2 regions of the Phytoactinopolyspora mesophila genome follow, and region 2 is predicted to be linked to the other one. Evidence: riboswitches for the same ligand, from Rfam matches in the RefSeq annotation. Region 2 holds a riboswitch; the other holds the start of a gene.
The links. A riboswitch is a leader RNA that binds a small molecule or an ion and turns the genes downstream of it on or off. The one in region 2 is predicted to bind thiamine pyrophosphate.
Positions count from the first base shown of each region.

Region 1: it holds a riboswitch for thiamine pyrophosphate, as region 2 does, so the genes downstream of both, F7O44_RS09990 (ECF transporter S component) here and thiM (hydroxyethylthiazole kinase) in region 2, are expected to answer to the same signal.

Region 1 is NZ_WLZY01000003.1:16,254-31,996, reverse strand. Features, by position in the region: gene betA (choline dehydrogenase) at 1-1,647, opposite strand, end outside; gene F7O44_RS10035 (aldehyde dehydrogenase family protein) at 1,644-3,137, opposite strand; gene F7O44_RS10030 (TetR/AcrR family transcriptional regulator) at 3,310-3,951, shown strand; gene F7O44_RS10025 (WhiB family transcriptional regulator) at 4,125-4,391, shown strand; gene F7O44_RS10020 (glycosyltransferase family 2 protein) at 4,570-8,352, shown strand; gene F7O44_RS10015 (DUF5719 family protein) at 8,438-9,958, shown strand; gene F7O44_RS10010 (metallopeptidase family protein) at 10,128-10,580, opposite strand; gene F7O44_RS10005 (DUF3499 family protein) at 10,694-11,044, shown strand; gene F7O44_RS10000 (energy-coupling factor transporter transmembrane component T family protein) at 11,075-11,884, opposite strand; gene F7O44_RS09995 (ABC transporter ATP-binding protein) at 11,881-13,548, opposite strand; gene F7O44_RS09990 (ECF transporter S component) at 13,553-14,179, opposite strand; TPP riboswitch at 14,306-14,411, opposite strand; gene F7O44_RS09985 (hypothetical protein) at 14,692-15,486, shown strand; gene F7O44_RS09980 (1-acyl-sn-glycerol-3-phosphate acyltransferase) at 15,555-15,743, shown strand, end outside.
Region 2 is NZ_WLZY01000015.1:37,672-53,414, reverse strand. Features, by position in the region: gene F7O44_RS27740 (ABC transporter ATP-binding protein) at 1-1,414, shown strand, start outside; gene F7O44_RS27735 (ABC transporter ATP-binding protein) at 1,411-3,405, shown strand; gene F7O44_RS27730 (VOC family protein) at 3,555-3,935, shown strand; gene F7O44_RS27725 (LLM class flavin-dependent oxidoreductase) at 4,142-5,002, shown strand; gene F7O44_RS27720 (phosphotransferase) at 5,031-5,678, opposite strand; gene ppk2 (polyphosphate kinase 2) at 5,968-6,750, shown strand; gene F7O44_RS27710 (glycoside hydrolase family 2 TIM barrel-domain containing protein) at 6,834-9,899, shown strand; TPP riboswitch at 10,128-10,221, shown strand; gene thiM (hydroxyethylthiazole kinase) at 10,281-11,087, shown strand; gene thiE (thiamine phosphate synthase) at 11,084-11,734, shown strand; gene thiD (bifunctional hydroxymethylpyrimidine kinase/phosphomethylpyrimidine kinase) at 11,731-12,561, shown strand; gene F7O44_RS27690 (TenA family protein) at 12,719-13,384, shown strand; gene serA (phosphoglycerate dehydrogenase) at 13,583-15,172, shown strand.

The DNA of each region.
Region 1 (15,743 bases), on a different contig from region 2:
GGTGTGGTGCCGGTAGAAGTCTGCGCTGGATGCCGGCAGGGGAGTGTTGCCGAGGATGAGATCGCTGGCCTTCTCGGCGAGCATCATGACGGGCGCGTAGATGTTGCCGTTGGTGAGGTAGGGCATGGCCGAGGCGTCGACGACGCGTAGTCCTTCCAGGCCGTGCACGCGCATCGACGACGGATCGACCACTGACATCTCATCGATGCCCATCCGCGCCGTGCACGACGGGTGATACGCGGTCTCGGCGTCGCGGGCGACCCACTCGAGGATTTGCTCGTCGGTCTGGACATCCGGGCCGGGGGACAGCTCTCCGCCGTCGAAGTCGGCGAAGGCGGGCTGTGCCAGTATCTCCCGGGCGACCCGCACGGCTTCGAGCCATTCCCTGCGGTCGTTGGCGGTCGACAGGTAATTGAATCGCAGCGCGGGAGCCCGCTTGGGATCGGCTGAAGTGATCTTCACGCTGCCTCGCACGTCGGAGTACATCGGCCCGATGTGCACCTGGTAACCGTGTTCGGCGTTGACCGGAGTGCCGTCGTAGCGGACCGCGATCGGCAGGAAATGGAACATCAGGTTGGGATAATCGACTTGATCGTTGCCGCGGACGAACCCGCCGGCCTCGAAGTGGTTCGTCGCGGCGGGGCCCTTGCGCGAGAGGATCCACTGCAGGCCGATCTTCGGCCGGTTTCGCAGTTTGAGAGCCGGATTGAACGAGATGGGCTGCTTGCACGCGTGCTGCACGTAGACCTCGAGGTGGTCCTGCAGGTTCTCACCGACGCCGGGCAGTTCGTGGACCATGTTGATGCCGAGGGGCCTGAGTTCGCCGGGGTTGCCGACGCCGGACAATTGCAGCAGCTGCGGCGTGTTGACCGCGCCGCCGGACAGGATGATCTCGCCGCCGCGGACCGTCTGGGCCGGGCGGCCGGGCCGGCTGTATTCGACGCCGACGGCCCGCTTGCCGTCGAACACGACGCGCCGGACGTGGGCCAGGCAACGGACTGTCAGGTTGGGCCGCTTCTTGACCGGATGCAGGTAGGCGCGTGCGGCGGACCAGCGTCTTCCGTTTCGAATCGCCCGATCGAACCTGGCGAAGCCTTCCTGCCGGTAGCCGTTGACGTCTGACGTCAGCGGGTGGCCGGCTTGCTGGGCCGCCTCGAGGAAGGCGCCGAACAGCGGGTTTTCCGCCGGGCCGCGCTCCAGCCACAGCGGGCCGCCCTCACCCCGCCACTCGTCCCCGCCCGCCGCGCAGTGCTCCATCCGCTTGAAGTACGGCAGGCAATGGGCGTAGTCCCAGGATTCCATCCCCGGTTCGCTTGCCCAGCGTTCCAGGTCCATCGGGTTGCCACGCTGGAAGATCATGCCGTTGATCGAGCTGGAGCCGCCCAGCACCTTTCCGCGGCCGTGGGAGACGCGGCGCCCGCCCATGTAAGGCTCCGGCTCGGAGACGTATTTCCAGTCGTAGAACCGGTTGCCGATGACCATGGTCAACGCGGCTGGCATGTGGATGAAGATGTCCCAGATCCAGTCCGGCCGGCCGGCCTCGAGGACGAGGACCTTGTTCGACGGGTCCGCACTCAGCCGGTTCGCCAGGACACATCCGGCGGAGCCGCCACCGACGATGATGTAGTCATACCGTTCGGTGCTCATGTGCGGCCCCCGTCCGTCGCGCCGGTGAACCATCGCATCGGGGCTGGTCTGATGTTCTGGTAGATGTGCTTGGCCTCGCGATACTCGTCGAGGCCGGATGGGCCGAGCTCGCGGCCGACACCGGACTTGCCGAATCCGCCCCACTCGGCCTGGGGGACATACGGGTGATAGTCGTTGATCCAGACCGTTCCGTGCCGAAGCGCCGTGGCGACCCGCTGCGCGACCGACGCGTCGCTGGTCCACACCGCCCCGGCCAGCCCGTATTCGGTGTCGTTCGCCAGCCGGACGGCGTCGGCTTCGGTCTCGAACCGTTCCACGGTGACGACGGGCCCGAACACCTCGTCACGCACGATCGACATGCCGGAACGGCAGTCCGCGAACACGGTGGGACGCAGGAAGTAGCCGTCGGCCAGCTCGGGATCGTCGGGCCGGTGTCCGCCGGTCACCAGCCGCGCGCCCTCGTCGACCGCGACCTCGATGTAGCGCTCCACCTTGGCGCGGTGTTCGCTGGACACCAGCGGGCCGCATTCGGTGGTGTCGTCCAGGCCGTTGCCCAGCCGGATGGCGTCGGCCCGGCGGGCGAGTTCGGCAACGAAGCGGTCGTGGATGGAATCCTGCACGATCAGCCGGGACCCGGCCGAGCACACCTGGCCGGAATGCAGGAACGCCGCGGCGAGCGCGTAGTCGACCGCGGTGTCGAAGTTTGCGTCGGCGAAGACGACGTTCGGGTTCTTGCCGCCGAGCTCGAGCGCGACACGCTTCACGTCGGCGGCCGCGAGTGCCATGATCTTTTTTCCGGTGGCCAGCCCGCCGGTGAATGAGACGAGATCGACGCCCGGATGGCTGACCAGTGAGGAGCCGACGTCCGGGCCGGAGCCCAGCAGCAGGTTCACCACGCCGGGTGGGATGCCGGCTTCATCGGCCAGCTTGACCAGGTGGATCGTGGACAGAGGCGTCACTTCGCTTGGTTTGATGACCACCGTGTTGCCGGCTGCCAGCGCGGGTGCCACTTTCCACGACAGCTGGAGCAGGGGATAGTTCCATGGCGCGATCAGTGCGCACACTCCAACGGGTTCGTGGACGACCCGGCTGACGACGTCGGGGTTGCCGGTGTCCACCACTCGGCCGGCGTCGGCATCGGCCAGTCCCGCGTAGTACTCGAACACCGCCACGACGTCGTCGACGTCGATGCGGCCCTCGGCGAGGGTCTTGCCGGTATCGAGACTCTCGATCCGGGCGATGTCTTCCCGGTCGCGCACCAGCAGAGCGGCGATGCTGCGTAACAGCGTGCCTCGCTCGCGGGCGCTCGTGGAACGCCATGGTCCGTCGTCGAACGCGGAGCGGGCCGCGCCCACGGCGTTGTCAACGTCTTCGTCACTTGCCTCGGAGACGGTGCGTAGCTGGCTGCCGTCGTACGGGTTGAGTATGACCCTGCCCGGTGCGGATCCGCTCGATCCGACCCAGCGCCCGTTTACGAAAAGGTCCTGCATGTGGCCGATCCCCTCGGTCTCATGTCGCTGGTCGCGCCCGGAGTGGAATCAGCGGGACAGTGACGCAGATCTCCGACCCAGGACACCCAAGAATGCGTACGATGGTACACAAAATGTGTACCAGAGTCCATATCGCGGAGACTTCTGGGGGGTGGATGAGAGAATGGGTGTAATGCCGGAAAGCGATGCGGAGGACCTGGTGGGAGCGGGCATCCACGATCAGGCGGACGCCGGGACGGATCGCCAGGTGAGAATCCGGCGCGGGCGTGGCCCCAACGATCCCCATCGCCGCGACCGGATCGCTCGTGCGGCCATCTCCGTCGTTGCCGAGCACGGCATCGAAGCGCTGACTCATCGGAGGGTCGCCGCCGCGGCGGGAGTGCCGCTTGGCTCGACGACATACCACTTCTCCACGCTCGACGACCTTGTGGGCGCCGCTCTCGAGAAGGCGGCGGAGCGCAGTGTGTCCGAACTCTGGACGTGGGAGAGGTCACTCGAACCGGATGTGGATCTGGCTGCGGCGCTGGCTGAGTTCGTGGTCCAGTCGGTGGGTGAGAAGCGTCGCGACACCATGGCGGAGTACAACCTTTACGCCGTCGCGCTGCATCGGCCGCATCTTCGAAAGGCCGCTGTGGCCTGGGACAACGCCCTGGCAGAGGTGTTGCAGTCGCGTACTGATGCGCTGACCGGCCGGATGGTCGCGGTACTGTTGTGCGGTTTGCTGATGCAGGCGGTGCTGTCCGACGATGTGCCGGCACCGGCTGACATCGAGGTGCTGATCAGGCGCGCGCTCGATGGCCCGGCCGCTAGCTGATTTCAAACTCGGCGACCATGAACCGAGAACATTTAGCACGGTTCCGCTTGACGCGCACGTACATCAGCCATGTAATTTCGTACGTGTCGTTTGGTGTTCCGTGGCTTCGACCACCATGGCGCACCACGGGGGCCGGTCCCAAGGGCCGGAAGCGGTCGAAGGAGGCGAGCCATGTGAGTGAGTGGGAAGAGTTAGACCTCCTGCTCGGAGGCGACGCCGAGGAGGCGAGTTGGCAGGAGCGGGCGCTATGCGCGCAAACCGATCCTGAAGCGTTCTTCCCGGAAAAAGGCGGATCCACCCGCGAAGCGAAGCGGGTCTGCCTGTCGTGTGAAGTCAGGTCCGAGTGCCTGGAATACGCCCTGTCCAATGACGAGCGGTTCGGGATCTGGGGCGGTCTCTCCGAACGGGAGAGACGCAAGCTGAAGAAACGAGTCGGGTAGCGCCTGCTCCTCGACGTTCACCGAACACCTACGAGCAGGTTGACTCTCGGGCATCCAGGTGTTCACAACGGTTGCGTGCGGCTTATTCATCGAACTCGGCGTAAGGTTGTCGGTCGGCGTGTCAGTGCGCCGCACTGAGCCCTGAAGACCCCAAGACAGTTGGAACCGACGACGAGGCATGGCAACCGACCGATACATCTCACCTCCTGCTGGCTCCGCCCTCGGCGGCCAGGGCGCTGCGCTCACCGGTCACGCGCCGGCAGCTTCCGAATCCCGGAGCCATTACGAAGATCCCGGCTATGGCATCAACGACGCCCTCGATGCGTTCACGGGCGAAACAACGGATGTCCAGCCCGTCGATCCGACCGATCTGTTCGGCCATGACGTCACCGCGATCCTGGTCGCCCACAACGGCAGCAGGTGGCTGCCACGGACGCTGGAGGCGCTCGGCGCGCTGACGCATGTGCCCGGGCGTATCTTCGCCGTTGACACGGGTAGCAGGGACGAGACGCCCGAACTGCTCACCAACGCTCTCGGTGCGACGGCCGTGGTCACGGCGCCGCGGAACACCGGGTTCGGGGCGGCGGTGGCCCGCGGTGTTCAGGCCGCCGATGAGATGATCGCCTCCTCGCGGCGCTTCGGCGGTGCGGAGGCTGGGCGAACCGAATGGATCTGGCTCCTGCACGACGACAGCGCGCCGGCGCCCGATGCCTTGCGCCGGTTGCTGGAGACAGCGGTACGACGTCCTGACGCGGGCGTCATAGGACCCAAGGTCCTCGGCTGGCGTGGGGACCGCCAGCTTCTCGAAGTCGGGCTCACCATCTCCGGTGGCGGCCGGCGGCATACGGGCCTGGATCGCCGCGAGTACGACCAAGGCCAACACGACATCTCGCGCGACGTCCTGGCCGTCGGCAGCGCCGGCATGCTCATCCGCCGCGATGTCTGGGACGAGCTCAACGGCTTCGACCCACTGCTGTCGGTCTTCCGTGACGACATCGACTTCGGCTGGCGAGCCAACCAGGCCGGCCACGCCGTGGTGCTCAGCCCGGAGTCGGTGGTCTACCACGCCGAGGCGGCCGCGCACGGCCGTCGCCGGCTCGGCGCTACCCGGCACCGTGCCCACCTCGCCGACCGGCGCAATGCGCTCTATGTCCTCCTGGTCAACTCGCCGGCCCTCTGGCTGCCTTTGCTTTTCATCCGGATCCTGGCCGGCGGGATCGGTCGTTCGTTCGGATTCCTCTTCGGCAAGCAGCCTGCCCTGGCCGTGGAAGAGCTGGGAGCAGTGCTGGCCGTGCTCGGCCGTCCGGATCGGGTGATTCGTGGCCGGGCCCGCCGGGCACAGACCCGGCGCCGTTCTCACGGGCAGCTGCGCCCGCTCTTCCCGCCGCGGGGGCAACAGCTGCGCCACGCCGGCGAGAACGTCCTGGCCATGCTCACCGGCTCCGGTTCCGGTCACGACGTGCCCGGTTCGCAGCGGCGGGCCGCGACCGGCGACACCGATGAGACCCCTGAAACCGACGACACTTTTGTCCTCCGGCTCCTGCTGCACCCGCTCGTCCTGGCGGTGACCAGCCTCGTCCTGATCACCCTCCTCGCGATCCGCGACGTCATCGGTGGCGGACGGCTGATCGGTGGCGCGTTGTTGCCGGTCGTGAGCGATGTGTCCGGACTGTGGCAGAGCTACACCGAGTCGTGGCACGGAGTCGGCCTGGGCAGTCCCACCGCATCGCCGCCGTACTTGGCCGTGGTCGCGGCTCTCGGGTGGGTGGTCCGGGATTCCGGCCTGGCCGTCGACCTGCTCATGCTCGGCTCCGTGCCGCTCGCGGGCATCACTGCCTATCTGCTGTTGCGCCGCTTGGTGGCCGGCCGCTGGCTGCGGCTGTGGGGATCGGTCGCCTACGCCTTGTTGCCGGCCACCACAGGTGCTCTCGCGGCGGGCCGTATCGGCACGGTCGTCGCCGCTGTCCTCACCCCGTTGCTCGTGCTGGCGCTGTACCGGACCCTCGGCCGGCCCGGGGAGCCGGGACCGTTCCGTGCGGCATGGAGCGCCGGGCTGATCCTCGCGGTGATCGCCGCCTTCGTGCCGCTGGCATGGATCATCGTCATTCTCCTCAGCGTTGTGGCGCTGGCCACCGTCTTCCGCGACCGCGCCAGCCTCCTGCGCCTGGCGGTCACCATGGCCGTGGCGCCAGTGGTGCTCATCCCATGGAGTGGCAGCGTGCTCAGCACGCCGATGCTGCTCGTCACCGAGGCCGGGATGCCTGGGCCAGGTCTGTCGGACGACGCGCTGGAGCCGTGGTCGATCCTCTTGCAGCAACCAGGTGGCCCGGGCGGTGCGCCGGTATGGATCGGCGCGGGTCTGGTCCTGGCGGGCTGGGCCGCGCTGTTCAGGCCCGAACGGCGGCTGGTCGTGGGCACGGCGTGGGCCGTCGCCGGCGTCGCTGTGGCCGCCGGCGTGGTGGTCTCCCGGCTGCCGGTCACCGGCCCCACCCTGCAGACGCCGGTCTCCGGCTGGCCCGGATATCCGACGGTTCTGATCGGCGGCGCGTTGATCGTGGCTGCTGTCGTGGCCGGCGAGGGCGCGCGTGAATGGCTGTCGAAGAGCCGGTTCGGCTGGCGCCAGCCGTTCGTGGCGCTGGCCACCGTAGCCGCCATGCTGGTGCCCGTCGTCGGCACCGTGTGGTGGGTGGCTCGCGGCGCCGACGATCCACTGGAACGCCGCGATCCGCGCGTGCTCCCCGCCTACATCTCCGATGAGGCCGAGCAACTCGAGCGGGTCCGCACCCTGGTCCTGAACCGGGCGGACGACGGCCGGGTGACCTATGCGTTGCTGCGTGCGTCCGGTCCGCGGATGGGCGATGCCGAGACCGGACCGCCGCCGGAAATGTACGGCCCACTGGACGAGGTGGTCTCCGACATCGTCTCCGGCCGTGGCGGCGCCGACGGCGCCCGGCTGGCCGAGTTCGCCGCCAAGTACGTTTACCTGACCGCTCCGTACGACCGCGAGCTCGCCGACACTCTCGACACTGTTCCCGGCTTGGTCCGGGCCAGCGCACCCGAGGGCGCCGCGATGTGGCGAGTCGACCAGCCGGTCGGACGCATCTGGATCGCACAGCCCGAGCCCGGTGAAGGCGAGGCAGCTGTTGTACCGGAGGACGACGAGGTCGTCGTCGCCAGCGACGAGATCGATGCTCGCGGCACCATTCCGGCCGGCGCGGACGGACGCCTGCTGGTTCTCTCCGAACTGGCGGACGAGGGGTGGTCGGCCACACTCGACGGCTCGCCACTGGAACCAACCCTCTATGACGGCTGGGCACAGGCATTCGCTCTTGGGCCGGAGGGCGGTGACCTGGAACTCACGCACCAGGGCACCCGCCGGGCCGGCGTCCTGCTGGTCCAACTCGGCACCGTGGTGCTGGCCATCGTGCTCGCGCTGCCGGGCATGCGTCGCGAACGAGGAGCCGTCGAGCACGCATCCGAGCTGGATCCCGAGGACCCCACATCGCCGAACCTTCCTACCGTGCCGGCCGAGCCCGGGCCCGGACCACGCCAGGTACCGGCCTATTCGCAGCCGGCAGTCACCGTGCCGGGAACGCCGCAATACCCCTATGAGCCAGCCGAACTGCCAACCCGCAGCGTCCCCGTGGCCGAGACAGCGCCCCAATACGCTCAGCCTCCGCTGAGTGAGCCGGTCGCGGCTCGGCCGAAGGAACCGTCGATTGAACCGCCTCAGGGGCAGAACACGGCACCGGCCGCGGTGGAGCCTGCTCCGGAGCAGCCGGGTGAGGGGACGGGCCGGCGTTACCGGGGACGGCGCGCCGCGCGCCGCGACGACGAAGACGAACTGTCCACGAGCACCGACGGCGGCACTTACCGTGGTCGCCGTGCGGCGGGCCGGCGTTCGGGCAAAGGAGGAGGCCGTCGAGCCAAGGGTGGCGGCGACGAGGAGGGCACGTCCTGATGCTCGGTCTCAGAACCTGTTCCAGAGGTCGCCTGAGCGGATTCCTGACAACCAGACCAGACCGGAACAGGGACGGTGAACTCTGATGCGCAGTGGACTGACCGCGCTGGTGGTGGCCGCCGCGGGGGCTGGAGTGCTGGCCGCCGCGTCTCTCGTGGGCGCCCCCGAGTCCGTCGTCGAAGAATATCCTGAGGTGCAGGAACCGGTGGTACGCAGTTCGCCGGTGTGCCCGTTCGTCGGCGGGGAGGAAGAAGGCAGGGCGCACATCGGTGTGTATTCCCTTCCTGACGTTCCGGCGGTTGCGGAGGACGATCCGGATCCGATCACCGCGCGTGAGCTGGCTTTCACCCCGGAGCCGGGGGCGACCCCCGAGCCGTCGCCGGAGCCCACCGAACCGGCCGAGCCGCTGCTCACCGTCGACGGACGAGGTGTTTTCGAGCGGCTCCGGGTGGAGACCGACGAAGGCACCTCGGTGGCCGTCGAGGGCACCGGATCGCTGGCTCCAGGGCTCGTCGCCGAACAGTCGATGGTGATGGAAGAGATCGACCTGCGTGGGCTCAGCACGGCGGCGTGCTCGCCGGCGGCTCGTGAGCACTGGTTCGTCGGTGGTTCCGGCGAAGTCGGCAAGCGTGGTCGGCTGGTTCTGGCCAACCCGACGTCGGTGGCGGCCGTCGTCAACATCCGGCTGTGGGACGAAGCCGGGCCCATCGACGCTCCGGCCACCCAGGGCATCGGCGTACCGGCGCGCAGCCAGCATGTCCTGCTGCTCGATGCGCTGGCGCCGGATTCCGAGCGTGTCGGAGTCGAGATCACCACCACCCAGGGACGTGTCTCGGCGGCGCTGGAGGTGCGCGAGACAGACGAGACGACGCCTCTCGGTATGAGCTTTGTCCCGGAAGCCCAAGCACCGGACCACACCGTGGTAATCCCGGCCGTGCCAGACCACGGCGAGCCGGTGTTGCGAGTGCTGGCGCCGGGCAGCACCGACGCGATCGTCTCGGTGCGGATGTTCGGCGCCAACGGACCGTTCGCCCCGATAGATCATGAGGTGATCACTGTTCCGGCGGGCAGCGTGAGTGAGATCGAGCTGGACGGGCTCAACGACGAGCCGGTGGCCATCGAGCTCGACAGCGACGAGCCCATCACCGCGTCTGTGCGGGCGGTCGACGACCCCGACGACGGACTGCCGGACCTTGCCTTCACCGCGGCCACACCGCCGCTGTCCGGGCCGACGGCAGCGTTGCTCGGCCGGACGTCGAGCGGTTTCAGCTCCACGCTGCACATCAGCTCGGTCGCCGAGGCGAGCACTCGGGTGACGATCAAGACGCTTGACGACGACGGCGCCGTGGACAGCGAGGAAGAGCTGGACATACCGGGTGGTGCCACTGTGCCGTTCGAGCTGGAACGTGCCGACGACGCGTCGTTCGCGACGGTCTTGGTCGAGCCGGCTCAGCCGGGAGCGATCGTCGTCGGCCGGGAGATGTCCGCCGAGGACGACCAAGGCGCCTACTTCGACTTGCTGCCGCTGCGTTCCCCCGCCATCGAAGTCGCTGTACCGAGGGTGGTAGGCGAGTTGCCGTCCGTCCTGGACCGCTCCGAGGACTAACCCCTCCAGTTCCCGCCTCGGCCTGCTCCACCTCGCCGCCAGTTCTTGCCGCCCCACCTAAATGATCATGTTTGGTGGGTATCCCCTTGCGTCAACAGGCCCGCAGGCATGGTGACGCACGAGAGAACCCACCAAACATGATCATTTGGTGAGGGGCATTTGGGGCGGGTCAGCTGGTGTGGCCGGAGCCGTAGGAAGGGTCGACTTCTTGCGGCTCGGTGCCGAACATCTCCGCGACCTGTTCGGCGACGACGTCCCGGAGGAGTTCCCGGGTCTGGTCGTGATTCTTGGTCCGGGTCTCGATGGGCCGGCGGAACACCACGATCCGAGCCGGCAGCGCGCCGGTGGCGGCAAACGCCCGGGCCAGCGGCACCCAGTTGTGTGTCCAATCGTCCAGAGTCGGGACGTCCTCGACGGCGAACTCCACCTTGCTGAGCTGGTCGCGCCAACGCTGATCAAGCCGGTCGATGGTTTCGATGACGAGGTCGTCGAAACGCTGCGCGCGGGAGCGGCTGAGCGGGCTGTCCGGGGGAGCCACGGAGGTCCGGAGCCCATGCCCATGACGGTCACGCCGGATCCGTGGCAGACCCATCGGGCCGGTACCGCCGTCGGGAATGCTCACATCGGCAGACTAGCAACTTGGCCGCCATGACGGCGTGCGGGAACGTGATGACGGGCTCCTCAATGGCGTGCCGCACCTGGCACGGGCGTCCAAGGGGGATAACCTTGGGCATTGTGAGCCCAACCCGTCGCTGTTCCCGTTCGGCCTGTTCTCAGGTCGCGGTCGCGACGCTGACGTACGTCTATGCTGACTCCACCGCGGTTCTCGGGCCGCTCGCCACCTACGCCGAGCCCCACACCTACGACCTCTGCTCCGAGCACGCCGAGCGCCTCGTGGCGCCGCGCGGGTGGGAAGTCATCCGGCTGGCGCCGGATCCCGACGCCATGGGCCCGAGCAGCGATGACCTGCTCGCACTGGCCGACGCCGTCCGGGAAGCGGCCCGGCCGCCGGAACCGGATCCCGAGCCGGTCGGCGAGCCGACCCGGCGCGGTCATCTCCGGGTGCTTCGCAACCCCGACATGTAAGCCTCTCAGCGGCCCGCAGCACGGCTCGTGTCAGGAAGACAGCGCCGGATTCCAGTGGCCGGTGACGACGGCTGACGTCACCGCCAGAGCGACGATCGCGATCGAGCAGATCAGCAGCGCCGCGTCGGCGCCGGTGAACCGGATCTCACGGGCACACGTGCGCGGCCCCCGTGCGTCGAAGCCCCGGGCGTCCATCGCTACCGCCATCTGCGTACCTCGACGAACCGCCCCGACGAGCAGCGCGAACAGCTTCCCGCTGAACAGCCGGACAGCCACCAGCGGGTTGCGGCCGGCTTCCAGGCCACGGGCCCTTCGCGCCCGGCCCAGGATCTCCCACTCAGCGGCCATGAGCGGCGCCAGCCGCAGCGCTGCCAATGAGCCGTAGGCGAATCGAGGCGGAATACGCAGCTGACGTACCAGCGAGTCGGCCAGATCGACGGGGTCGATAGTCAGCACGGCCAGGACGCCCGGCAACACGATGGCCGCGAAGCGCAATCCGGTGGTGGCGCCCACCGCCACGCTTTCGGTGGTGATCAGCAGCGGGCCGGCATCGAGCAGTATCGAGCCGCCTTTTCGCCCGGTGAAGAGCATGTTGCCGATCGCGATAGAACCTACGGCCAGTGCCAGCGGCCATGCCCGTCGCGCCACGTCACGCCAGGTCAATCCCCACGCGGGCACACTCAGCAGCGCAACCGCGGCCACTATGCCGGACGAGATCGGGTCTACCCCGGCCATCAGGACCACGGCGGGTACGAAGGCCGCGCCCAGTTTGGCCACCGGATTGCGCCTGCCGAGCACACTCGTCGTTCCGCGCGGCGCGGACAGGCCGGTGACGATCACGAGGTACTCCTTCGGGGGACCGGCATGTCGTCGGCAACGTGGCCGTCACCCGGCGGGCTGGTGGGCACCACGTCGAAGACGGACGCCGTGGGACCGGCTGGGGCGCTGCGGCCGGCGTCGGCCAGGCTGACCGTGCCGTCACGAACCGTGATTCGCTGATCGGCCAGGACGTCGGCGAACGGCTCGTCGTGCGTGACACTGAGGATCGTCGTCCCGTTGTCCCGGAGTTCGGCGCACAAGCTGATCAGCTCCTGCCAGGTCTGTGCGTCCTGCCCGAACGTCGGCTCGTCGAGCACCAACACGTCCGGCGCCGTGGCCAGCGCCGTCGAGACCGACAGCCGGCGTTTCTCGCCGCCGGACAGGGTATACGGGTTGGCGCCGGCCAGCCGGTCGAGGCGGAGCCGGCTGAGCAACTCGGCGCATCGCCGCTGCGCCGCCGCGGTCGGCATCCCGGCTCGGCGCGGGCCGATCATCAGCTCTTCCTGCACGGTTGGGGCCAGAAACTGATGCTCGGGATCCTGGAAGACGGTGCCCACCCGGCGGCACAGCTGCTGGGCGCGCCAGCGGTGCAGCGGCCGGTCCGGCACGTCGGCCAGGTAGGAGCCGCCGGTGTCCGGGCGCACCAGGCCGGCCAGGATCGTCGCGAGTGTCGACTTCCCACTGCCGTTCGGCCCGACGACGCAGGTGGCCTGCCCTTCGGCCAGTTCGACGCTAGACGGTTCGAGGGCCATCCGGGCGGCGTTGGGATAGCTCCGGCTGACCCGGTCGGCGCGCAGCCGGGTCGCGCCACCCGGACCGCGTCGTCGAACCGGCGACGGCGGTGCCCACGGAGCCGGTACCCACACCCCGGCGGCCGCGAGTGCGGCGCCGCGACGCCCGAAGACCTCCTGTGGCCGGCCGTCCTCGAGGACACCGCCACCGGGTTCGAGCACGACGACGCGGTCGACGAGCTCAACGGCCAGATCGACGCGATGCTCGACTATCACCAGCGTGGCGCCACTCGCCCCCCGCTCGCGTTGATCATGGGCAAAGGCATCTATCCGAGCCTTTGTTGGCTGCTTTTGCCCATGATCAACGGGGATGAGGGGAGCGCCGATGACACCGCGTACGGCGTCCAGCACCAGCCTGGTGCCCGCTGGATCGAGATTGGCCGTTGGTTCGTCCAGCAGCAGTATCGACGGCCGGCGGACGAGCGCGCCGGCGAGTGCAAGGCGTTGCTGCTCTCCGCCGGACAACGCGGCCGTGGGCCGCTCCCGGCCGTATTCGAAGCCGACGTGCTGGAGGGCGTGGTCCACCCGCGGCCAGATCTCATCCCGCGCGACGCCGGCGTTCTCGAGCCCGAACGCGACGTCGTCGCCCGCACGAGACATGACGAGAGCGGCTTCCGGGTCTTGCAGCAGCATTCCGATCCGGCCGCGGGCCTGCGCCGCCGGCTGGCCGTCGATGAGAACGTGCCCTTCCTGCTCTGCCGCCGTATCCGGATCGAGCAGCCCGGCAGCGGCGCGCAGCAGCGTCGATTTGCCTGCTCCTGAGCTGCCGACGAGCAACACCCGCTCACCGGCCTCGATATCAAGGTCTATACCGCGGCACGCCCAATGCCGCCGGCCGGCGTATCGCCAGCCCCATCCCCGGATCTGGATGTGTCCGCCCATTTCGGCGCCCATGCCGTCAGATCTCGTGCTGGGCGCGGCCCGAGGCGAATGGGGCGAGCGCGCCGGTCCGCGCCAGAGCACGGGCCAGCATCCAGCTCAGGATGCCCGCTACCAGCCCCGCGGCCACTGCCGAGGCCACGTAGACAGCCTTCCAGTCCAGACTGAACTCAGGCACGGAGACGATGGCCTGGTTGATGCCCATCGCCAGCCCCGCGCCCGCCCCGGCGAACAGCGCGGCGCCCGCACCCCAGCGGCGGTAGGCCAGCAGCGCGAAGATCAGCTCCGCGCCCAGCCCTTGCCAGAGTCCGGACATGAAGACCGCCATTCCCCAGGCGGACCCGAACAGCATCGAGGTGGTGGCGGCGACGATCTCCGTGTACAGCGCGGCGCCCGGCCGCCGGATCACCAGAGCGCCGAGGACGGCCGGCATCAGCCAGATGGCACCTATCGCCGGGCTGAATGGCGTGCTGGTGAGCGGTGCGCTGACGGTGGGGTAGACGAAGTTGTTCCACGCGGCGAAAAGCACGCCGAAGGCGACGCCGAGCACCGAGGCCACGATGATGTCGACGGTTCGCCATCTGCGCCGGCCGGGCGTTTCCGGGGCCGGGGCGTTCGCGGGTGGAACGTTCTGGGTCGGGCTCACGTTGCTCCTAACGTCTTCGACCAGGTCAGAGGTCGTGTGACCGTGCTGACGAAGAGCTCCGCCGGAGCAGCCATGCTGGACCACAAAAAGCGCGCTGGCGGGAGGTACCCGTGAGCGCGCCGCTGGCTGATCTGCATGATGACTTCCTTCGCCGGCATGACCCGGATCAGGTTCGAGGGTCTGCGGGTCTCTCCCGCACTCTCAGCGCTGCAGCGCTCCCCTGTCGTGGGTATGAAGTTGTTTTCCCCGGGACGGTGGCAGCCGGTCGGAACGATCCTCCCGGTGTCACACGTTGACCCGTGTGTGCTGGAGGCTACCCGGCTCAACCTGATTCGTCACCTTTGCGTCCAGGGGTCGAACAATCCGCTTTCCACAGAGGCGACGATGCAGGGTGAAGCGAGGTACACTCCGTCACTGCGGGCTGCGCGTCTGCTGCGTTCAGGTTCTAACCGGCAGCGATCAGGCCGCTTGCCCTTGTCACCGATTCGATAGCGCGGAGAGGTCCAGGTCCGATGCAGCTGGCTTATTGCCGGAGGATGGGCTTGGCCCTGATCGCCGTGGTGACCATCGCGATGACGAGTTGTAGTTCCGAGCCGGATACCCCCACCGCTGCGCCGATGGCGCAGATCGCCTCGAACTCCGAGACCGCCCCGGCCGAGAACGGCATCGACCAGCTTCCCCCTGAGGAGGCACTCGGCACCGTGATCGCCAATCTCGACGACGCCGGCACGTACCGGGTCAGCGGCACCACGTCGGCGGGCAGCACCATCGACATCACGTTCAAGACCGGTGAAGGCTCCGTAGGCACGGTGATCACAGACAGCGAAGTGGAGCTGGTCGCGCACGACGGCGTGGTCTACATCACGAGTGACGCCGCGACCATCGCCGACATCGTGGGCGCGGACGTGGACGACACGATCGCCGACAAATGGTTGTTGATCTCACCGGAGTCGAGCTCGAGCTTCAGCATCTTCGCTGAAGGAAGTGATTTCGCGGAAGCCGTGCTGGGGTCACAGGTTCAGGGTGAGCTGACGTCTGTGCAGGAGGTCAACGGAGTCCCAGCTGTGGGTCTCATGTTCGCCGAGACAGGCGGCACGCTGTGGATCACCGCCACGGGCGAGCCGCTGCCGCTGCGGTTCGAGGAGAAGGGCGCCTCGGGTGGTTCAGGCATATTGACCTTCAGTGACTTCGGCGAAGACGTCGACGTCGAGGTTCCCGACGAGGACGACGTCGTCGATCCGTCGACACTGCCCAGCGAGGACGACGAGGACGACGACGCTGAGGCCGACGAGTCGAGCGAAGACTGACTGGTCCGCGAGTTCAGTACTAATGTCCCGTTTGATGGGCTCTGATAGGCACCCGGGATAATAGGGCCGTGGAACTAGTAGGAGCAGTAGCGGTCGGTCTGACCAGATTGTTCGGGCGCGTCGAGCCTGATGGCCTCGAGAATCTGCCGTTGACTGGACCTGCGATCGTTGCCGTCAATCACACGACTATCGCTGACGTCCCGCCGGTGCTGTCCACGTTGTACCGGACCGGACTTCGTCCGAGCGTCCCGTGTCAC
Region 2 (15,743 bases):
GCAGTTCGGGGCGCCGTCGCTGATTACCCGCAGCACCAACGACGTCCAGCAGGTCCAGATGCTGGTGATGATGACCGCCACCATGATGGTGATGGCGCCGATCATGGCCATGGGCGGGGTGATCATGGCGCTGCGCCAAGATGTCGAGTTGTCCTCGTTGATGTTGGTCAGCGTGCCGGTGCTGCTGGCCGGCACGTTGCTCATCGCGCGGCGGATGGTTCCGCAGTTCCGCGCCATGCAGGAACGCATCGACCGGGTGAACCGGGTGCTGCGGGAGCAGATCACCGGCGTTCGGGTGGTGCGGGCGTTCGTCCGTGAGCCGTACGAGACAGACCGGTTCGCCGAAGCCAATGCCGCGTTGACCGGTACCGCGCTGCGGGCGGGACGGCTGATGGCCTTGCTGTTCCCGTTCGTGATGTTGGTGCTGAACGTGTCGAGTGCGGCCGTGTTGTGGTTCGGCGGTCAGCGTGTCGACGCCGGCGCGATGGAAGTGGGGGCGCTCACAGCGTTCCTCGCGTATCTGATGCAGATCTTGATGTCGGTGATGATGGCCACGTTCATGGTGGTCATGGTGCCGCGGGCCGCCGTGTCGGCCGAGCGCATCACCGAGGTTCTGTCAACCGACTCCTCCGTGGTCACCGCGGCGGAACCGGTGAATGAACTTCCGGACGAAGCCGGGCTGGAGCTGGCTGGCGCGGGCTTCACCTTTCCCGGCGCGGAGGCACCGGTGCTGCGGGGCGTGGAACTGCGCGCCGGGCCGGGAGAGACCATCGCTGTGGTCGGTAGTACCGGGTCCGGCAAGACGACGCTGATCAGCCTGATACCGCGGCTGATCGACGCGACCTCGGGCGCGGTACGCGTCGGCGGGATCGACGTCCGGGACATCGATCCGGACGCGCTGCGGCAACGGATCGGCCTGGTGCCGCAGAAGGCGTACCTGTTCTCCGGCACCGTGGCGAGCAACCTGCGCTACGGCAAGCCGGATGCGACTGACGACGAGCTCTGGCGGGCGCTGGAGATCGCCCAGGCTCGCGAGTTCGTCGAGGCGATGCCCGAAGGACTGAACGCACCGATCAGCCAGGGCGGCACCAACGTGTCCGGCGGTCAGCGGCAGCGGCTCGCCATCGCGCGGGCATTGGTGCGCCGGCCGGACATCTACCTGTTCGACGACTCGTTCTCGGCGCTGGACCTGGCCACGGATGCCCGGCTCCGTGCGGCGCTGCGGCCATACACGGCGGAGGCGATCGTGGTGATCGTCGCGCAGCGCGTGTCCACCGTTGCCAGCGCCGACCAGATCCTCGTGCTCGAGGACGGCGCCGTCGTCGGCCTTGGCGGGCACGACGAGCTGCTCGCCACCTGTCCGACCTATGCGGAGATCGTCGAATCACAGCTCACCGTGGAGGAGCCGGCATGAGCACGTCGAAGACCACGGAGGGCCAGGCGTCGCCGCGTCCGGTCGCTAATGTCACGCCGGTTCGCGGGCCGGGTGGCATGGGCGGTATGGCTGCGCCGCCGCAGAAGCCGATGAACTTCGGGCCGTCGGCCAAGCGGCTACTCGGCCGGCTGCGAGCAGAGCGTCGTGGCGTGTTCCTCGTGATTGGTCTGGCTATCGTCAGCATTGGCCTCAATGTGCTCGGGCCGCGTGTCCTCGGGTACGGGACGGACCTGATTTTCTCCGGCGCGATCGGGCGGCGGCTGCCTGAGGGCCTCACGCGCGAGGAAGCCATCGACGATCTGCGCGCCGACGGTCAGGACACCTTCGCCGACATGCTCACCGGGATGGACGTGGTTCCGGGCCAAGGGGTGGACTTCGAGGCGCTGCGGTGGGTACTGGCCGGTGTGCTGATGCTCTACGTGGGTGCGTCGCTGTTCGGCTGGCTGCAGGCCTACCTGATCAACGAGATCGTCCAGCGCACCATGTACCGGCTGCGTTCCGACGTCGAGACGAAGCTCAACCGGCTGCCGCTGCGGTACTTCGATGCCAGCCCGCGGGGAGATGTGCTCAGCCGGGTCACCAACGACATCGACAACGTGTCGCAGACCATGACCCAGACCTTGAGCCAGATGCTGACCTCACTGCTCACCGTCCTCGGGGTGATCACCATGATGGTCATCATCTCGCCATTGCTGGCGCTGATCGCGCTGGTGACGGTTCCGGTGTCGATCGTCGTCACGGCCCTCATCGCGAAGCGCTCGCAGAAGCAATTCATCGCCCAGTGGAAGCACACCGGCGAGCTCAACGCGCAGGTCGAAGAGGCCTACACCGGACATGCGCTGGTGAAGGTCTTCGGCCGGCAGGCGGAAGTCGAGGAGTCCTTCCGGGAGAAGAACGACGAGCTGTTCGAGGCGAGCTTCAAAGCGCAGTTCATCTCCGGCATCATCCGGCCGGTGATGATGTTCGTCGGCAGCCTGAACTACGTAGCGATCGCGGTGGTCGGCGGGCTCCGGGTCGCGTCCGGTTCGATGAGCCTGGGGGAGGTGCAGGCGTTCATCCAGTACACGCAGCAATTCACCCAGCCGCTGACCCAGCTGGCGGCGATGGCGAATCTGCTGCAGTCCGGCGTCGCCTCGGCCGAGCGCGTTTTCGAGTTGCTGGACGAGCAGGAACAGGACGCCGAAGCGGCCGAGCCCGCTCGGATCGCAGAGCCGCGAGGCCGGATCGCGTTCGAGAACGTGTCTTTCAGTTACGACCCGGACGAGCCGTTGATCGAGGACCTGTCCCTGGTGGCCGAGCCGGGAACGACGGTGGCGATCGTCGGCCCCACTGGTGCCGGCAAGACAACCCTCGTCAACCTGATCATGCGGTTCTACGAGCTACGGAGCGGGCGGATCACCCTGGACGGAGCCGACATCAGTGAGCTGACCCGCGACGACTTGCGGTCCCGGATCGGGATGGTATTGCAGGACAGCTGGTTGTTCGGTGGCACCATCCGGCAGAACATCGCCTACGGCGACCCGGAGGCGAGTGAGGAGCGGATCCTGGCCGCCGCCCGCGCGTCGTACGTCGACCGGTTCGTCCATTCGCTTCCCGACGGCTACGACACCGTGATCGACGAGGAAGGCGACAACGTCAGTGCAGGCGAGAAGCAGCTGATCACTATTGCCCGGGCGTTCCTCGCCGACCGGGAGATCCTGATTCTCGACGAGGCGACCAGCTCAGTGGACACTCGCACCGAGGTGCTGGTGCAGGAGGCCATGGCGGCGCTGCGGTCGAACCGGACGAGCTTCGTCATCGCTCACCGGCTGTCCACCATCCGCGACGCCGACGTGATCCTCGTGATGGAGCACGGGCAGATCGTCGAGCAGGGGTCGCACACTGAGCTGCTGCGCCGGCGCGGTGCCTACTATGAGCTGCACAACAGCCAGTTCACCGCTCCCGCGATCCACGACGTGTCGCCCATGTAGTGGGCGGGTCGAAACGGAGCCCAGGTGACGGGGGTCCGTTTCGGCATCGTCATTGACGATCAGCGGCGAATGGGCGGGAAAATCCGTTGCTGATGGTCACAGCGAAGCGATAGCGTCCGGTTGATTCGAGCGCATGTGAGCGGAGTGGCATGGCCAGGCTGGATGAGATCGTCGTCGACTGCCGCAAGGCGTCGGCTCTGGCTCGGTTCTGGGCCGCGGCGCTAGACGACTATGACGTTCTCCCGTATGACGACGCCGAGATCGAACGGCTGGCCAAGCTCGGCTTCACACCGGAGACTGACCCCACCGTCGCCGTCGGGGGGCCGGGACCCACATTGTTCTTCCAGGAAGTTCCGGAGCCGAAGCCCACTACCAAGAACCGCCTGCATCTCGATCTCGCCACGCCGGACCGGCAGGCGGAGGTGGACCGCCTGGTGGGGATCGGCGCATCTGTGCAGGCGGAGCTGGAGGGGTGGACGGTCATGCTCGATCCGGAGGGCAACGAGTTCTGTATTGTCGACCAGCGCTGAACTCTGACGCACGGAGGGCCGCCCCTTTTCGCCGAGCACCTCGGCTAGACCCACGACGGTCCAGGACTGCCCACCATCGGGTAAGTGTCCGGCCTAGCTGATTTGACCTCAACTTAACTTGATGTTTGAGGATGATGTGCGTCAGCCGCTGCCGGTCGGTGCCATCCACCGAGGCAGCGGAAGCCTCTTCGAAGGGCAAACACAACGTGAAGATCGGGATCGGGCTGCCGGGACATGCATCGTGGTCGGACGGCCGGACGCTGGTGGAGTGGGCGCGCCGCGCTGAGTCGCGGGGATTCTCCACACTCAGCGTCAGCGACCGCCTGGCTTGGCCCACCCCGGAGCCGATGGTCACCTTGGCCGCGATGGCCGGTGCGACCACGCGGATCCGGCTGCTCACGAGTGTGCTGCTGGCGCCGTTGCGAGCCAATCACGCGTTGTTCGCGAAGGCCGTGGCGACCCTCGACCAGCTTGCCGGACCGGATCGTCTCGAGTTGGGCCTCGCGCCGGGCTTGCGAGACGACGACTTCGCGCTCAGCGGTGTGGACTACACCACCCGCGGCCGGCAGTTCGACGCCCTTCTGGACCGGCTGGCCGCCATCTTCGCCTCCGGCGACGACCCGGTCGGCCCGCGACCGGCGACGGCTGGTGGTCCGCCACTGCTCTTCGGCGGCGGTTCGCGTGCGGCCCTTCGGCGCATCGTCACACACGGGACCGGATGGATCGCCGGAGACGCGACCGTGCACGATGTCGAAGACTTCATGCCCCAACTCGACAAGGCGTGGTCGGAGGCGGGCCGCGGCGGATCGCCCCGGATCGTGGCGTCGGTGATGTACGCGCTGGGCCCCAACGCGACCGATGCGGTGTCGGCCGCCATCGAGCCGTACTACGCCTTCGCGGGCGAGGAGTATGCCCGGTATGGCGTCTCGATCGCCTACACGTCGCCGGAGCAGATCGCCACCGCCGTTGACGAGTTCAGCCGCATCGGCTGCGACGAACTGATCTTCATGGGGAACGATCCGGACCCGGAACAGGTGGATCTGCTGGCCGATGTCGTCGGTCTCTGAGGCAGGCAACGTTTGATGCCCGGCGCCGCTAGACCTTGGCCCGGAGCAGGTCCGCAGCGCTGCCCAGCCTGCCCAGCTCGCCTGGAGTGAGGGTGGGGTTGCCCGCCCGGATGTGTACCGCGTCGTCGAGCATCACCGTGGGACTGTCAGGTGCCCGGGCGAGAAAGTGGTCCAGGAGCTCGGCGGCGCGCGGTGCCATGTCGATGGGTTCGACGGCGACCTGCGCCAAGATCAGTGCGCTCAGCGCGACGTCGAGCTCCGGTGCGCCGGCGGCAGCGTTGCGCCAGTCGATGAGGACAGGCCCGCCGCTGGTCAGTAGGACGTTGTCCGGGTGCAGATCCAGATGCAGTACATGCTGGCCGACGCTCGTCATTCCCATCGGCGGAATCGCGTGCAGGCGCCGGTGCAGGTCGGCGAGGATGCTCGCGGCGTCGTCGGAGCGTATGTCATCGTTCACGAGGGCTTGGAGCATCGTGGTGCCATCCAGGTGTTCCATCTCGAGGTCCGGCCCCTCCGACCGAAAGACGGTCGGCACTGGGAATCCGTGTCTTCCGACGTGTGCCATCACGGCGACCTCGGGCGCGACGTCCGAACCGTCCCGGTAGCGGCGCAGAACCCGGCCCGGGCCGACGACGAACACGTCCGCGTCACGGCCGGACGCGAGGAACGTGTGCATGGCGCAAGCGTAGTGGCCCCCTGGTGACTGGCGGAGGCGTGGAGAACCCCGGCGGGCCCGCGACGCGGGGTTGCTCGCTGCCGTTAGTGTCAGGTGATAACGGGCGCGGCCCGAACGCGATGCCGGGACGGCGGCTGGGACCGGTTCGCTGTTGGTGAGGAGGACTTCGGTGGCGAAGAAGAGTGGAAAAGCGCAGGCGGGCAAGGACGGAGCTGTGGGCAAGGCCTCCAGCGAGACGTCTGGCAAGGCCGCGCCGCGAACGGGAAAACCGGCACCGCGGCCCCGGCGATTGAAGAAGAAGCTCTACGAGAACGAGCTGTTCCGCCTGCAGGCAGAGCTGGTGAAGCTGCAGGAATGGGTCCGGGCCGAAGGCGTTCGCCTCGTCGTCATCTTCGAGGGCAGAGACGCGGCAGGTAAAGGCGGCGTCATCAAACGGGTGACGCAGTACCTCAATCCGCGCATCGCTCCGGTGGTGGCGCTGCCGGCCCCGTCGGACCGGGAGCGCACCCAGTGGTACTTCCAGCGCTATGTCGAGCACCTTCCGGCGTCCGGGGAGATGGTGCTGTTCGACCGCAGCTGGTACAACCGCGCCGGCGTCGAGCGGGTGATGAACTTCTGCACCCGGGAGGAGTACATCCGGTTCTACCGGGAGTGCCCGATCTTCGAACGGCTGCTGGTCGAGGACGGCATCTTGCTGCGCAAGTACTGGTTCTCGGTGAGTGATGCCGAACAGGAACGCCGGTTCCGCTCCCGCCTGGACGACCCCATGCGCCGCTGGAAGCTCTCGCCGATGGACGTGGAGTCGATCAACCGCTGGGAGGAGTACTCGCGGGCCAAGGATGACATGTTCACTCACACCGACATCCCGGAAGCGCCCTGGTACGTGGTCGAGAGCGACGACAAACGCAGCGCCCGCATCAACATGATCGCCCACCTGCTCTCCTCGCTTCCGTACCACGAGGTGCAACAGCCGTCGGTGGAGCTGCCGCCGCGGCCACCCGGCTCCGGATACGAGCGCCCGCCCAGGGACTTGCAGACGTACGTTCCGGATCACGCGGCCTCGCTGGGGTGACGTAGCCGCCAGTCCTCGACGCTGGGTGCACGTTATTGTGCATCTGTGTTTGGAATAGGGTGACATTGTGTGAGTATCTGCTCATGTCGTCGCCCCCAATGAGAGGACCACGCGTGCCGTACTACGCTTCCTTCGCGCCGAGCTCGGGCCTTCTCCCACCACGTGCCCACTTTGTCTCCGACGCGCCGTCGATGTCGCTGTCTGGACAGTGGGCTTTTGAACTCGTACCGACTGTCGCCGCGGGCACCGAGGGATTCTGGGAGCCCGGGTACGACGACTCCGGCTGGGCGAGGTTGCCGGTGCCCTCGCACTGGCAGCTTCACGGATACGGAGCACCCGCCTACACCAATACGATCTATCCGTTTCCGCTCGATCCGCCGTGGCCGCCGGAGGAGAACCCGACCGGTCAGTATCGGCGTGCCTTCACCGTGCCGGACAGCATGGCCGGTCAGCGAGTTGTCCTACGCTTCGACGGCGTGGACTCGTGCTTCAAGGTCTGGCTGAACGGTGTCGAACTCGGTTTCGCTACCGGCAGCCGGCTGTCTGCCGAGTTCGACGTCTCCGGGGCCGTGCGTGTCGGCGAGGAGAACGTGCTGGCCGTGCGGGTACATCAATGGTCCGCGGCGAGTTACTTGGAAGACCAGGACATGTGGTGGATGTCTGGCATCTTCCGTGACGTCACGCTGCTGGCTCGTCCTGAGAACACGGTTGACGACGTCACCGTGCATGCCGACTTCGACCACGTCAGTGGCGAGGGCCGGTTGCGGGTCGACGTCGTCGGCAGCGTCCTGCATAGCGAGGGTCCGGACGCTCACTCCGCAGGACGCAACGCTGCACGGGTCCTGGTGCCGGAGCTGGGCATCGACGCGCCGGTAGGGGAGGACGTCGTCGTCGCCGGCGTCGAGCCGTGGAGTGCGGAGTCACCGCGGCTGTACGACGCGGAACTGGTCACGCCCGGGGAGCGGATCGCGCTGCGGATCGGCTTCCGCCGGATCGTGATCGAAGACGGCGTGTTCAAGGTCAACGGCCGGCGAATCCTGTTCCGGGGCGTGAACCGGCACGAGTTCCACGCGGACCGCGGTCGCGTGGTCAGCGAGCAGGACATGCTCGATGACGTCCTGCTGATGAAGCGGCACAACATCAACGCGGTGCGCACCAGCCACTATCCGCCGCATCCGCGGTTTCTCGACCTGTGCGACGAGTACGGCCTCTACGTGATCGACGAGTGCGACCTGGAAACGCACGGTTTCCACTACGAGGACTGGCGCGGCAACCCATCGGACGACGAACGCTGGCGCGACGCTTACCTTGATCGAATGGCCCGGACGGTGCAACGGGACAAGAACCACCCGAGTGTGGTCATGTGGTCGCTGGGCAACGAGTCCGGGTCCGGCGCCAACCTCGTCGCCATGTACGAGTGGGCCAAGCGGCACGATCCGTCCCGGCCGGTGCATTACGAACGCGACTGGACCACCATCTGCTCCGACGTCTACAGCCGGATGTACACCGCCCCCACGGAAGTGGAGGAGATCGGGCGGCGGATCGAGAAGCCGCTGGATGACGCCGAACAGGATGCCGCCCGTCGGGCCAAGCCGTTCATCCTGTGTGAGTACGCCCACGCCATGGGCAACGGCCCCGGAGGGCTCACGGAGTACCAGCGGCTCTTCGAGACATACGAGCGTTGCCAGGGTGGATTCGTGTGGGAATGGATCGACCACGGCATCCGTACCCACGACGAATCCGGCCAGGAGTTCTTCGGCTACGGTGGCGATTTCGGCGAACCCTTGCACGACGGCAACTTCATCGCCGACGGTCTTGTGTTCCCGGATCGCACGCCCTCACCCGGCCTCCTCGAGTACGCGAAGGTGATCGAGCCGCTGCGGATCGACGTCGGGCACACGGGTGCTCCGGGAGATACGTCGGCCGGACCGGCGCCCGGGGAGGTGGCGGTCCGGGTGCGGAATCTGCACGACTTCATCGACACGTCGGGTTTCTCGTTCAGCTGGACACTCGAGGAAGACGGTGTGAGCGTCACCACCGGCGACCTGGACGTGCCGCCGCTCGCGCCGGACGGGTCCGCGGACGTTGCGATAGCCGTGCCCGCGACCACGGGCGAGACCTGGCTCACCGTCCGCGCGGTCCTGGGGGCGGACACCGCCTGGGCGCCGGCCGGGCATGAGATCGCTTGGGGTCAAGGACGCACAGATACCGGTAGAGCTGATTCTGGCGCCGAACCCGCCGGCGGGGCAGAGGCTGCGGTTGTCGCTCCGGCTGGAGCGTCGTCGTTGGAGCCCGATGGCGGGATGCTCCGGTTCGGAAACGGTGAGTTCGACGCTGCCTCCGGTCGGCTTGTACGGATCGGCGGCACAGAGCTCGACGGGCCACTGCTCGACGTCTGGCGCGCGCCCACGGACAACGACGACGGTCAGCAGCACACTCCCGCGGCGAACTGGCGGCGCTACGGTCTACATCGCATGCTGCACCGGGCCGACGACGTCACCGCGGACGGCGACGCACTTGTGGTCCGGGCGCGGCTGGCTCCGGCCGGCCGGGCGTTCGGCCTGGTGACGACCTACCGGTGGTCTCTGGCTGCTGACGACGCACTGCGCCTCGACGTGGACGTCACGCCGGACGGGGTCTGGCCGGACATTCCGCTGCCGCGTGTCGGTGTGCGGCTGGCACTGCCGGCTGACATCGACCACGTGACGTGGTTCGGGTACGGACCGGGCGAGGCTTATCCGGATACCCGGCAGGCGGTGCGGGTCGGCCGTTACTCGGCCACCGTCGACGAGATGCAGACGAACTACGTCTTCCCTCAGGAGAACGGCCACCGCATCGACGTCCGCTGGGCCGATATCACCGGCCGCGCCGGTGCGGCTGGTGCGGCCGGAATGCCGGGTGGTGGGCGGCCCGGGTTGCGCATCGAAGGCGCCCCGGTGTTCGGGCTGACGGCGCGGCGCTGGACCAGTGCGGACCTCGATGCCGCGCGGCACCCGCATGAGCTCGTCGCCCGGGACCGGGTCTACGTCAACCTGGATGCGGTCCAGCACGGTATCGGTAGCGGTTCGTGTGGCCCGGGCACGCTTCCGCGGTACGAGCTGCGGGCGGAGCCTCTGCGCTTCGCCGTCGTTCTCCGCTCGATGACCTGAGCCGCGCTAAGGCTCGCTCGCATGGCCCGACCCGCGTCTCTGCCGAGCGCTGTCCCGACGATCCGCGTTGATCATGGCCGATCGCAGCTTTCAAGGGGTTCGAAGGGTGCGGTCGGCCAAGATCATCAGAACTTGATGCGGGGCGGGTTGCAGGTTCGGGCTACGGAGTCGGGGAGGCGGACCGGCTGGTGTGGGGCGGGATGGCGAGTGCGGTAGGTTGGGAAATGTACCGATCGGCCGGGGTGCCTCGACTGAGGCTGAGAACACACCCGCCGAACCTGATCCGGGTCATGCCGGCGCAGGGAGCCGAGGTGGGGTGCGGATGCCCTAATCGCATCCGCCGTCCAGCGGCCCTCGCTCCCGGCAGGGAAGGAGAGCGTGATGGCCGCGACCGCACCGTCTCCGGCTGACGTCTGGGCGGCCTACGACGACGTACGCCGTGCCGGACCGCTGGTGCACAACATCACCAACTATGTCGCGATGGACCTGTCCGCCAACGTGCTCCTGGCCGCGGGTGCCTCGCCGGCTATGGTCCACGCCAGGGAAGAGGCAGCCGAGTTCGCTCAGCTCGCCGGCGCTGTCGTCGTCAACATCGGCACCCTCTCGCCGGAGTGGGCGGAATCGATGCTCGGCGCCGCTCGTGTCGCAAGCGAGCGGCGTGTCCCGTGGGTGCTCGATCCGGTGGCCGTCGGTGCCACGGCGTACCGCGTCAAAGTCGCCACCGACCTGCTGCCCCTGCGGCCCACCGTGGTGCGGGGCAACGCCAGCGAAATCCTGGCGCTCGCCGGAGCAGCGGGGCGCGGCAAGGGGGTAGACAGCACCGACGAGTCCGCCGACGCCGTGGAAGCAGCCATCGAACTCGCCGCCCGCACCGGCGGTGTCGTGGCCGTGACCGGCGACGTCGACATCGTCACCGACGGGCGCAACACACTACGCGTCGAGGGTGGTGACCCGCTGATGGCGCGGGTCACGGCCATGGGGTGCGCAGCCAGCGCCATGGTCGGTGCTTTCGTCGCGACGGCCGCCGAACCAATGGTCGCCACCGCGTCGGCACTGGCGGTGTTCGGCCTGGCCGGCGAGCGGGCCGCGGCACAGGCCGCTGGTCCTGGCTCGCTGCGCTGGCGTCTCCTCGACGAGCTGCATGGTCTCGACGAACAGTCTGTCCTGGACGGAGTGCGGATCTCATGAGGGGAACCCTCGACGTCCGGCTCTACGTCGTCACCGAGCCTTCCTTGACCCCGCCGCCCCGCCTGATCGAGAGCTGCCTGGCGGCAGTGCGGGGAGGCGCGACGTTGGTGCAGCTGCGCGACAAACAGGCCACCGACGACGAGCTCCTGCTGCGGGCCGCTCAGCTCCGTGATGTCCTGCAACCGCACGGGGTGCCCCTGGTGGTCAACGACCGGCTGGATGTTGCGCGGAAGGTCGGCATAGGGGTGCACGTGGGCGTTCATGATGTCGCTCCCGTTGTGGCCCGGGAGGTGCTGGGACCCGCGGCCGTCGTCGGCTGGTCGGTCGAAGACCCGGAGCGGATGCCGCCCGAGCAGCTCGCGGCCAGTTCCTATCTCGCGGCCAGCCCGGTGTGGGTAACGCCGACCAAGACCGACACGGCACACCCGCTCGGACCGCCTGGCGTCGCCGCGATCCGCCGGGCCACTGATCTTCCGCTGGTGGGGATCGGCGGCATCAATTCACCGGAACGTGCGGCTGAAGTGATCAGGGCGGGCGCCGACGGCGTAGCCGTGGTCTCGGCGGTGTTCGGGGCCGACGATCCACAAGCCGCTGCGGCGCGGTTGCGTGCCGCGGTCGACGAAGCACTTCGAGGAGCCACCCCATGATTCCCATCGTCTTGTCCGTGGCGGGCTCGGACCCCTCCGGCGGTGCCGGCATCCAAGCCGATCTGAAGACGTTCTCCGCGCTCGGCGCCTATGGCACGGCGGCGCTGACGGCGCTCACCGCGCAGAACACCCGTGGCGTCAGCGGCGTACTGCCCGTTCCGGGAGAGTTCGTCGCCGACCAGCTGACGGCGTTGTTCGACGACCTCGACGTGCGTGCCGTCAAGACGGGGATGCTCGGCGGCCCGGATGTGGTGGACGCCGTCGTCGGCACCGTGCGTCGATATGGTGTGCGCCACGTCGTCGTCGATCCAGTCATGGTGGCGACGTCAGGCGACCGGCTCGTCTCGGACGAGACCGTCGCGGCCATCAGGGAGCGGCTGCTGCCGGTGGCCAGCGTCATCACGCCGAATCTGCCCGAGGCGGCGACGCTGCTGGGAATCGACAAGGTGACCCCGGAGCGCATGGCCGAGGCCGGTGCCGCGCTGCTCGAGCTGGGCCCGGCCGCGGTGGTGGTCAAAGGCGGGCACGACGACGGTCCCGAGGCGGTCGATGTGCTGGTCGATGCCGACGGCGTCCACGAACTCCGGGAACCGCGGATCGCCACCAAGAACACGCACGGTACGGGCTGTACGTTCGCCTCGGCGATCGCGGTCGGCCTGGCGTTCGACGTACCGCTGCCGCAAGCCGTCGCCGACGCGAAGCGGTATCTCACCGACGCGCTGCGCGCGGCCGATTCGCTGGACGTCGGCGGAGGCCACGGCCCGGTGCACCACTTTCACGCCGCCTGGAACACACCGCCGGCTCAACCGCACCCCCAACCCCGGTGATCGTGTGCGCGATTCAGCCCCAAGTCCGGTGATCGTGTGCGGATTTTCGTCGTGATAGCGACCGAATCTCGCACACGATCACGGGCTTCGAAGGCAGGAAGCTGCACACGATCACTGAGACCGAGTACGCGCCGCTGATAAAGGAGTGACACCTGGTATGAGTTTTTCCGCCGACGCTTGGAACCGAGCCAAACCCTGGTATGACGCGATCCTGGCCCACCCGTTTGTGCGTGAACTCGGCGACGGCACGCTCGACCGCAAGATATTCCTGCGCTACATGGTCGACGACGCGCACTACCTGGCGCGGTACTCGCGAGCGCTGGCGACCACGGCAGCGCGCTGGCCTGAACCGGACGGTGCCGCGGCCATCGCGCGGTTCGCCGCGGGAGCCGTTGAGGCCGAGCGGATGCTGCACGCGTCGTTCCTCGACGAAGCCGGCATGGAGCTGGACAATCTCGAATCCGAGCCGACGCCGACGTGTCTGGCCTATGTGAACAGCCTGCAAGCCGATGCCTCGCTGGCGCCGGTCGAGGTGGCGATGGCCGGATTACTGCCGTGTTTCCGGATCTATGCCGAAGTCGGCCAGCATCTGGCCGACGTCCTGGCGCAGCGGCCGGACCATCCCTATGCCGCATGGCTGGCCACCTACGGCGACGACGCATTCGCCGAAGACACGCGGCGCGCCCAGGAGCTCGTCGATCAGCAAGCAGGAACCGACCCGGCCCGGCTCGAACAGATGCACGACGCTTACTCCCGTGCGTCGAGATTCGAGTGGATGTTCTGGGACGCCTCCTACCGGGGCGAGACGTGGCCGGCGCCCTGAGCTGCGACCGCACCGGCCACCGCGTTATGAAGCCGCCGTTTGCCCTACGCCGATCCGCTCGACGATGATCGGCGTGGGGCGGGAGAATGTCGCGGCGACGAAACGTAACGGCTACAATCGACAGCGATCGGGCCCAGTGTCGCGCTCGCCCAAGACCCATGCAGAGCTCGCACGACACTAGAAGAGGGTGTAAACCACGTGAGCAAGCCCGTCGTACTGATCGCCGAAGAATTGTCGCCGGCTACGGTCGAGGCGCTTGGCCCGGATTTCGAGATCCGGCACACCGACGGCGCCGACCGTTCGGCGCTGCTGCCGGCCATAGCTGATGTCGACGCCATCTTGGTCCGTAGCGCGACCAAGGTCGACGCCGAAGCTATCGCCGCTGCCAACAACCTCAAGGTCATCGCACGAGCCGGTGTGGGCCTGGACAACGTCGACGTGAAAGCCGCCACCCAGGCCGGTGTCATGGTCGTCAACGCACCGACCTCCAACATCACCAGCGCGGCCGAGCTTGCCGTCGGCCTGCTGCTGGCCACGGCGCGCAACATCGCCCCAGCCAACCAGGCGCTGAAGAACGGCGAGTGGAAGCGCAGCAAGTACACCGGCGTTGAGCTCTACGAGAAGACCATCGGCATCGTCGGTCTCGGCCGCATCGGGGCGCTGGTCGCGCAGCGTCTCGCACCGTTCGGCACCGAGTTGATCGCCTATGACCCCTATGTTTCCACCGCGCGGGCAGCCCAGCTGGGTGTGCGCAGCGTCTCGCTCGACGAATTGCTCCGCAAGAGCGACTTCATCACGGTGCACCTGCCCAAGACGCCGGAGACCGCTGGGCTCATCGGTGACCAAGCGTTGACCAAGGTCAAGCCCACGGTCCAGATCATCAACGCGGCCCGTGGCGGCATCGTGGACGAGCACGCGCTCGCGGTGGCGCTCAAGGAGGGCCGAGTGGCTGGTGCCGGGGTGGACGTGTTCGCCTCGGAGCCGTGCACCGACTCGCCGCTGTTCGAGTTCGAGTCCGTCGTCGTCACCCCGCACCTCGGCGCGTCTACGGCAGAGGCGCAGGAGAAGGCCGGCGTCTCGGTGGCCAAATCGGTCCGGCTCGCGCTGGCCGGGGAGCTGGTGCCGGACGCGGTGAACGTCAAGGGCGGCGCGATCGCTGAGGACGTGCGCCCGGGCATTCCGCTGGCCGAGAAGCTGGGCCGGATCTTCACCGCGCTGGCCGGGGGCGCCGCGGCACAGCTCGACGTCGAGGTGCGTGGCGAGATCGCGGCGCACGACGTCAAGGTCCTCGAGCTTGCGGCCCTGAAGGGTGTCTTCGCCGACGTCGTGGAGGAGCAGGTCTCCTACGTCAACGCTCCGGTGATCGCCGCCGACCGTGGCGTCGAGGTGCGGCTGGTGACCAACGAGGACTCGCCGGACTACCGGAATGTTGTGACCGTCCGGGGTGTCATGGCCGACGGCCGGACCGTCTCCATATCGGGCACGTTGTCCGGCCCGAAGCACATCGAGAAGATCGTGGAGGTTCTCGGTCACGACATCGAGGCCTTCCCGAGCGAGCACATGGCCTTTTTCCAGTACGTGGATCGGCCCGGCATGGTCGGCACGGTCGGGCGCATCTTGGGCGAAGCCGACATCAACATCGCCGGGATGCAGGTCAGTCGTGATACTCGCGGCGGGCACGCCCTGGTTGCGATGACGGTTGACCAGGCGATTCCGGCACCGGCCATGGACAACATCGTCGAGGCGATCGGCGCGGAGTGGGGCCGCACCGTCGACCTCGACGACTGAACAGGCTCCCGCGCCGGGACCTCTCATCGCCTAGCAAGCCGGACGGTGAGAGATCCCGCCCGCTCCTCCAAATGATCATGTTTGGTGGGTTCTCACGTGCGTCGACACGCCTGCAGGCATGGTGAGGCACGAGCAAACCCACCAAACATGATCATTGGGGCGCGTCCCGGAATGTGAGACGTTGTGTCGATGGGCGAGACAGAATGGCTGTGGCGGCGTAACGTCGAAACATCATGCTGTGGTCGGTACGCATTCTTAGCTGCCGCGACGAGGCCCGATAGGCTGGCTCCTCGTCGCGGAGTTGGCGTTGCCTGGCTGGCCGACCAAGTTCTGTGACGAGGACACTGCGAGACTCCGCGATCCGGATGTCCCGACAGGAATCAGACCGGTGGAACACAGCTAAAGCGTTGTATCCGCTGCCACGGACGCAATACCGTCCCCGTCGATGTTCAATCTCAGCGGTATCAGGCGCGACCCGCCGGAACACGCGGAGTGAACACCCACCTCGTCGCAATAATCGCAGCACATACACATGCCGGAGTGAGCAACATGACCGAAGAAGAGCGCAAAG